Regions from separate parts of the Vibrio sp. 2132-1 genome, predicted to be linked through region 1. Evidence: riboswitches for the same ligand, from Rfam matches in the RefSeq annotation. Region 1 holds a riboswitch; the other holds the start of a gene.
The links. A riboswitch is a leader RNA that binds a small molecule or an ion and turns the genes downstream of it on or off. The one in region 1 is predicted to bind lysine.
Positions count from the first base shown of each region.

Region 2: another riboswitch for lysine. It lies ahead of tet(35) (tetracycline efflux Na+/H+ antiporter family transporter Tet(35)); the one in region 1 lies ahead of lysC (lysine-sensitive aspartokinase 3).

Region 1 covers NZ_JAWPON010000020.1:5,135-9,330, forward strand. Annotated here, with positions in the region: gene metH (methionine synthase) at 1-898, shown strand, start outside; gene lysC (lysine-sensitive aspartokinase 3) at 985-2,337, opposite strand; lysine riboswitch at 2,439-2,617, opposite strand; gene R8N47_RS19540 (pyridoxal-phosphate-dependent aminotransferase family protein) at 2,838-3,959, shown strand; gene R8N47_RS19545 (PglL family O-oligosaccharyltransferase) at 4,019-4,196, opposite strand, start outside.
Region 2 covers NZ_JAWPON010000004.1:301,321-305,516, reverse strand. Annotated here, with positions in the region: gene R8N47_RS06365 (inosine/guanosine kinase) at 1-1,277, shown strand, start outside; gene R8N47_RS06360 (H-NS family nucleoid-associated regulatory protein) at 1,405-1,812, opposite strand; lysine riboswitch at 2,395-2,577, shown strand; gene tet(35) (tetracycline efflux Na+/H+ antiporter family transporter Tet(35)) at 2,687-4,196, shown strand, end outside.

The DNA.
Region 1 (4,196 bases):
TAAGCCTGGCATTCATATCTTCGATGATTTTGATGTGGCTATATTACGTCAATACATCGATTGGACACCATTCTTTATGACTTGGTCACTTGTGGGTAAGTATCCAACAATTTTCCAACATGAAGAAGTTGGTGAAGAAGCAAAACGTTTATTCGAAGATGCCAACGAGTTACTTGATCGAGTTGAGCGAGAAGGCCTGTTAAAAGCGCGTGGAATGTGTGGCTTATTCCCTGCTGCGAGCGTGGGGGACGACATTGAAGTTTATGCTGATGAAACTCGTACCGACGTTGTGAAAGTATTACGTAACTTGCGACAACAGACCGAGAAACCAAAAGGATTCAACTATTGTTTATCCGACTACATCGCACCTAAAGAGTCGGGTAAACATGATTGGATAGGGGCATTTGCTGTCACTGGTGGTATTGGTGAACGAGAGCTTGCTGATGAATACAAAGCACAGGGAGATGATTACAACGCAATTATGATTCAAGCGGTGGCGGATCGCCTAGCCGAAGCGTTTGCTGAGTATTTGCATGAGCGTGTCCGTAAAGAAATTTGGGGTTATGCAGCTGATGAAGATTTATCTAACGATGATCTCATTCGTGAAAAATACCAAGGTATTCGCCCTGCGCCGGGTTATCCCGCGTGTCCTGAACATACTGAAAAAGGACCGCTTTGGGAGTTACTTAATGTGGAAGAGAACATTGGTATGACTCTAACCTCCAGCTATGCAATGTATCCGGGCGCGTCAGTCTCTGGTTGGTATTTCTCTCATCCTGACTCACGTTACTTTGCGATCGCACAGATCCAAGAAGATCAGCTAGAGAGTTACGCCGATCGTAAGGGGTGGGATAGGATCGAGGCTGAAAAATGGTTAGGGCCAAACATTAACGGTTAAATTGATGTTTACCTCGTCCAAATGTAACAACTAATGAAACGACAAAGGGCTGCAAATACGCAGCCCTTTGTTTTATTGAGTTGAACTTACTTCTCAAACAACTCAGTGTGGAGTTTTTGTATGGCTTGTTTCGATACCGATTCATGGAGCAAGAAGCATAAGTTGTGAGGGCTAGCGCCATAACAAATCATGCGTAGGTTAAAATCTTCTAGCGTGCCAAAAACCTGTTTCGCGTAGCCTTTACTCTCACTCATGTTGTTTCCAATGAGAGCAACGAGGCATAGGTCATGTTCAACTTCTACCTTACATAACTCTTCTAACTCTTCTCGTGCAGCTTGCGGCAGCTGTGGTGCTCCGCCAGAGGTATCAGTTTGATCAAGTGTTAACGATACACTGATTTCAGATGTCGTGATCAAATCGACAGAGATCTTATGCTTTGCAAGGATCTCAAAGACCTTTGCTAAAAAACCGTATGCGTGGAACATATTGGCGCTGCGTAGCGTTACCATGGTTTGGTTACAACGCAAAGCTAGCGCACGGAATAACGGTGAGCTTTCGACTTGGTGGCGAATCCAAGTTCCCCCTTTTTCTGGCTCTTTCGATGACCCTACAAATACCGGAATGTCGTGGCGCAATGCAGGTACTAGCGTAGAAGGGTGAAGGATTTTAGCGCCAAAGTTAGCCATTTCTGAAGCTTCACTAAAGCTGATCTCAGGAATTGGTGAGGCTTTTGGTGCAATTCGCGGGTCTGTTGTGTAGATTCCCGGAACATCAGTCCAGATTTCTAGCCCTGCCGCTTTAACGCTCTCAGCAATTAAGGCGGCGCTGTAATCGCTGCCCCCTCGACCTAATGTTGTTGTATTACCGGCTTCGTCAGATCCTATGAAGCCTTGAGTAACAACAACGGATTGTTGGCAAAGTGGTACGAGTTTATCTTGCGCAAGCGTCGAAATTGCTTCAATGTTTGGCTCCGCGCGACCAAAGTTGTCATCAGTACGCAACACATCGCGGATATCAAAGCGCACTGCTTGAATGCCTCGCTCACACATTAACTGAGTTAGAATGTGCGTCGACATGAGTTCACCACATGCGACTAAATGATCGGTTAACTTCGCACTAGCTTGGATAGATGCAGCCTCGGCCAGGCTGGTTACGGTATCTAATATGCCATACACCTCGGCAGCAGTTTTCGTGCTGTCTTCGAGCTGAGTTAAAATGGCGTCATGAATGTTGGCCAAATTTTGTAGCAGCTCAGTACGGTGCGTTTGATCCTGAACACCGTTGGCGAGTTCTACCAATAGGTTGGTGACGCCAGAGCAAGCGCTGCTCACGACCAGGCGAGTATTTGGATTGTTTTCGATAATGGTGGCGCAACGACTCATTGCCTCAAAGTTGGCAACACTGGTTCCACCGAATTTAGCTACGTTAAATGCGCTCACTGCGTTCTCCCACGGCTTCCTAAAAAATTGTACATCCAATGTTTAGTGAGAAAAGGAACAGAGCAAAAAGAGAGGTATTTAGAATGCTATTTGAAAAATTTACCCTCAGAAGCCCTTCATCAGACTGCGCTGATGACAGTTGATGGGATTCAGCCCAATTCAACCGACAAGTCAAATCCTGCAACTTTGACTTACCTCGGCACTACTCCCCCTCAATGATTGGTGTTGGAATTGCGGTTCCACAAATCATCTACCTGGGTAGCGCTCCTCTTCTACATAAAGCTCAAACATTGAACGGTTTTGAGGCCTTAATGTCAATCAATATTTCAACCTTTATGGTGTTTTTTATTAACGATTTTGTGACACTGGTTTGACCTCCATACTTACGGCTAATTGCTGATAGAGGAAAAATCTATTAGGGTGAAGAACCCTACACCTGAGCCATGTTATTGAATAGAACTTTTAGAATGCTCAGGATAAAAGATAATCAAGGAGCTGACATGTCGATCCAAAGCTTTATTCCGCCTCACCGTATTTTAATGGGACCTGGTCCTTCTGATATTTATCCTCAAGTGTTACAAGCACTAAGCCGTCCTACGGTAGGTCACCTTGATCCTCTGTTTATCGGTATGATGGATGAGCTCAAGCAGCTATTGAAGTATGCCTTTCAAACTGACAATGAGTTCACTATTGCGGTTTCAGCGCCAGGTAGTGCAGGGATGGAAACCTGCTTTGTAAACTTGATCGAGAAAGGCGATAAAGTGATCGTTTGCCGTAATGGTGTATTTGGTGAACGCATGCGCGAAAATGTCGTCCGTGCTGGTGGTGAAGTTGTTATCGTCGATGATGAATGGGGGACGCCTGTTTCCATTGATAAAGTCGAGCAAGCACTCGAACAGCACCCAGATACAAAAATTCTTGCTTTTGTGCATGCGGAAACCTCAACTGGTGCAGTCAGTGATGCTCAAGCATTGGGTAAGCTCGCGAAACAGCATAATGCATTATCTATTGTTGATGCGGTGACATCGCTTGGTGGTGTGCCGTTAAAAGTGGATGAATGGCAACTGGATGCGGTTTACTCTGGTAGTCAAAAATGTTTGTCATGTGTACCTGGACTCTCACCAGTGACGTTTTCTCCTGCCGCGATTGAAAAGATTCAAGCAAGAACAACACCAGTACAGAGTTGGTTCCTCGATCAGAGTTTAGTTTTGGGGTATTGGAGTGGAGAAGGCAAGCGTAGTTACCATCATACGGCGCCAGTTAATAGCTTGTATGCGCTTCATGAAGCTTTATTGATACTGAAAAATGAAGGATTAGAAAACGCTTGGGCTCGTCACCAACTGATGCATGAAAAACTCAAAAATGGCTTACAAAAGTTAGGATTTGAATTTGTTGTGGACGAAGCCCATCGGTTGCCACAATTAAATGCGATTTACGTGCCTGAAGGAATTGATGAAGCAAAAGTTCGTGCTCACTTGCTAGAAACCTATAACCTAGAAATTGGTGCAGGCCTTGGGGCATTAGCTGGTAAAGCGTGGCGTATTGGCTTAATGGGTTACGGCGCTCGATCTGAAAACGTTGCGCTGTGCTTAAAAGCGTTAGAAGAGTCACTCACTGAATAAAATCATACAGCAATGAGATAAAGAAAAGCGAAGGTCATCCCTTCGCTTTTTGGTACTTATTACTCTGCACCTGAAGTGGGGGCTGGTGAGGCAGAGATTGCTTGAGAAGGTGGTTGGTAATTGACGTCACTGAAATCAATCTTCGGGAACAAAAACTGCGCTTCAGCTCTAATTTGCTCCGCTTTACTTGAGTCATCTAAGCCTTGGTAGGCCAAAATCAAATTATTATAAAATGCA
Region 2 (4,196 bases), on a different contig from region 1:
AGCACTATTTTCCTGTTCATGCTCGTGACCCGCTGGTGAGCCAAGCACAAGAAAGCAAGAAGATGACGCGCACTCACATCATTGGTATTGACCAAACCTTGGTTGATATTGAAGCAAAAGTTACAACGGATGTGATTGAAAAGTACGGTCTGAGTAAAGGTCACTCTCTGGTTATCGATGACGAAAGAGCAGAAGAGTTATACCAGCAACTGAAAGAAGAGAACTTGATTACCAATGAGTATGCGGGCGGTACAATTGGTAACACGCTACATAACTACTCCGTGCTAGCGGATGACCGCTCCACACTACTTGGAGTGATGAGCCAGGATATTAAGATTGGCAGCTACGGTTACCGTTATCTTTGTAATACATCAAGCCGCATGGACTTGAACTACCTACAAGGTGTAGATGGTGCAATTGGCCGTTGTTTTGCTCTTATCACAGAAGACGGTGAACGTACTTTTGCTATCAGCGAAGGGCAAATGAACCAACTCCATCCTGATAGCATTCCAGAGAAAATCTTTAAAAATGCATCAGCACTTGTACTGACGTCATATCTAGTACGTTGCAAAGACGGCGACCCAATGCCGGAAGCAACAATGAAAGCAATTGAGTACGCGAAAAAGAATGATGTGCCTGTTGTTCTGACTTTAGGCACAAAGTTTGTTATTCAAGATGACCCTAAATATTGGCAAGAATTCATTCGAGATAACGTTTCAGTCGTTGCGATGAATGAAGATGAAGCAGAAGCACTGACGGGGGAATCTGATCCACTTGCTGCGTCTGATAAAACATTGGAGTGGGCTGATCTAGTATTGTGCACGGCGGGTCCTGTAGGTCTATTTATGGCTGGGTATACGGAGGATAGCGCGAAGCGCGAAACTTCTTTGCCATTACTTCCAGGGTCAATTGCTGAATTTAATCGTTATGAATTCAGTCGTCCGGCGAAAAAAGACTCATGCGAGACGCCAATAAAAGTGTACTCGCATATCTCGCCATATATGGGTGGCCCAGAAAAAATTAAGAATACAAATGGCGCAGGTGATGCTGCGTTATCTGCTGTTCTTCATGATATGGCAGCAAATAAATACCATAAAGAAAATGTGCCTAATTCAAGCAAGCACAGTAACGAGTATTTAACTTACTCTTCTTTTTCTCAAGTCTGCAAATACGCAAACCGTGCTAGCTACGAAGTTCTCGTGCAACATTCACCACGATTGTCGCGCGGACTTCCTGAGCGAGAAGATAGCCTAGAAGAAGCATACTGGGAACGTTAATACGAAGCGGTTTAATTAACTATTCTGTAACTAAAGTAAAAGGCACATTAAGAAATGTGCCTTTTTTATTTGTAATGGTTTAAATAAAAAAGGCTCCCTATGGGAGCCTTTTAAAAATAGCACGGATCTAGATTAGGAACTCATCCAGAGATTTACCTGCATCAAGTTGCTCTTGAATCGCCGAAGGTGTACGACCTTGGCCAGTCCAAGTTTTCTCATTACCGTTTGAATCTGTGTATTTGTATTTAGCAGGGCGAGGTGCGCGCTTCGCTTTGCCTTTCGTCTTAGTTTCGCCAGATAGCGCAGTAATAAGTGCTTCTACGTCAATACCGTCTTGAGCGATTTTCTCAGCAATCTCTGCAAGCTTAGCTTCTTGCTCTGCTTGTGCTGCGCGTTCTGCTTCTTCTGCTTCACGACGCTCATCTACGACAGTAGTGAGTTTATCTAGAGCTTCTTCCAATTGTTCTAGAGTCAGCTCACGAGAAAATGCACGAAGGCTACGGATATTTAGAAGGGTTTTAGTCAGCTCTGACATAACGATTCCTATTAAAAGGTTAATGTGTTGGGCACTTTTTATCGTTACGATTAAATAATGCCAATCTATAAATAAACAAAGAGTCCTTATATTTAACTTTATCTTTTCCTTATGTGCAAATGCTAAATCAAGATTTTGTTTAAATTTGACTATTTTTTAAAGCAATTAATATTATTACACTCGAAATAAATCATTATTAGATGAGAACTAAAATCAACAATCATTATTGTATAGAGAGAGTGATAGCTTGGTTTTTTATAAAAAAATTTGAGTTATTACTTAAAAATATGAAGCATCCATCTTTAATGCTGTGTCATATATCCTTAATTTATTGATATAAGATAAACCATGATATTTCTAAGGTAGTAATAATGTTTCATAAATAACATGATTGATGTGATTTCAGTTGCACAAAACTTATGGAAGTAGGCAAGGTTTATAAATTATCTCAGTCATTATTTATTTGTTTAATTTAGTTTGATGTGTTGCATTGACTCTCATCATAAGTACAATGGCTGCCACCTGATGCAATATTGCAGACAATTTGTTGTTAATTTGTACAGTTAGTGGTTAATTGTTTGTTGTTGCCGTAGAGGCGCGGTCTCGAAGAGTAGCTATTATTGGGGTGATGCCAATGAATAATAGTGGAAGGCGAAGATTGCCGAAGTAAGTAACTCATCAAAGTTACTTGCTGGGGTTGTATCTGAAAGGAACAACACTGCCATAGTATATATTCACATTAAACTATGGAGCGCTACTGTAGGGTTGGGTGGAGTGTTCGCTTCCCTGTCGCTAAGTTCAACATGAGCACGTATCGTATGCTACGTGACTTGTCTGCAGTAGATCTCTAGCCAAACTTTGGTTTTTGAAGATCATGAATTTAATAGATTTTTCTAGTTCTCCTGTTTCATTATTGCCACCTATTGTCGCTTTGACTTTGGCGATTTTGACTCGACGTGTATTAGTTTCCTTGGGTGTAGGTATCGTGCTAGGTGCGGTGCTACTTAATAGCTGGTCTATCAGCGACACCGCAGGTTACGTCAGTTCTCAAGTTTCTTCTGTCTTTATTGAAGATGGCGGAATTAACACTTGGAACATGAGCATTGTTGGCTTCCTAATCTTATTAGGTATGACAACAGCTTTATTAACGCTATCTGGCGGTACTCGTGCTTTTGCTGAATGGGCACAATCTCGAGTGAAGAGTAAACGCGGCTCCAAACTTCTTGCCGCCTTTTTAGGCGTATTCATTTTTGTCGATGATTACTTTAATAGCCTTGCTGTTGGTGCGATCTCTCGCCCAGTAACCGATCGCTTTTATGTGTCTCGCGCTAAGCTTGCGTACATTCTAGACTCAACCGCTGCTCCAATGTGTGTAATTATGCCTGCTTCTAGCTGGGGTGCTTACATTATTACTATTATTGGCGGGATCTTAGTCTCACATGGGGTCACAGAGTATTCTGCTCTTGGCGCATATGTTCGTCTTATTCCAATGAACTTCTACGCCGTTTTTGCGCTGCTAATGGTGTTCGCTGTTGCGTGGTTTGGTCTTGATATTGGTAAAATGCGTGAGCATGAGATCTCTGCATCGCAAGGTCGTGGCTTTGATAAAGACAAAGAAAATGACTCGCAAGAAGCGCATGACCTAAACGAAGAGCTAGATATCCGTGAAAGTGAAAAGGGTAAAGTGTCAGATTTGATACTTCCTATCGTGACGCTGATTATCGCGACTATCGCTTCAATGCTTTACACGGGTGGCCAAGCATTGGCTGCTGATGGTAAGGAGTTTGCGCTTCTTGGTGCTTTTGAAAATACAGATGTAGGTACATCACTAATCTACGGTAGCTTGCTTGGCTTAGCAGTTGCACTGTTTACTGTTGTGAAGCAAGGTCTACCAATGGCTGAGATCGCACGTACACTTTGGATTGGTGCTAAGTCTATGTTTGGTGCGATTCTAATCTTAGTATTTGCCTGGACCATTGGTTCTGTTATCGGTGATATGAAGACTGGTACTTACCTTTCGACAATGGCGCAGGGCAATATCAACCCTCATTGGCTCCCAGTTATCCTATTCTTGTTGTCTGGCCTGATGGCGTTCTCAACAGGTACTTCATGGGGTACGTTCGGCATCATGCTACCAATCGCGGGTGATATGGCTGGCGCAACAGATGTAGCGCTAATGCTACCGATGCTAAGTGCGGTTCTTGCTGGTGCTGTATTCGGTGACCACTGTTCGCCAATCTCAGATACGACGATCTTGTCATCGACGGGTGCACGTTGTAACCATATCGATCACGTATCAACACAGTTACCTTATGCATTATCAGTCGCGCTTGTTTCATGCGTGGGCTTTATTGCTCTTGGTATGACAGCTTCAATTGCGTTCT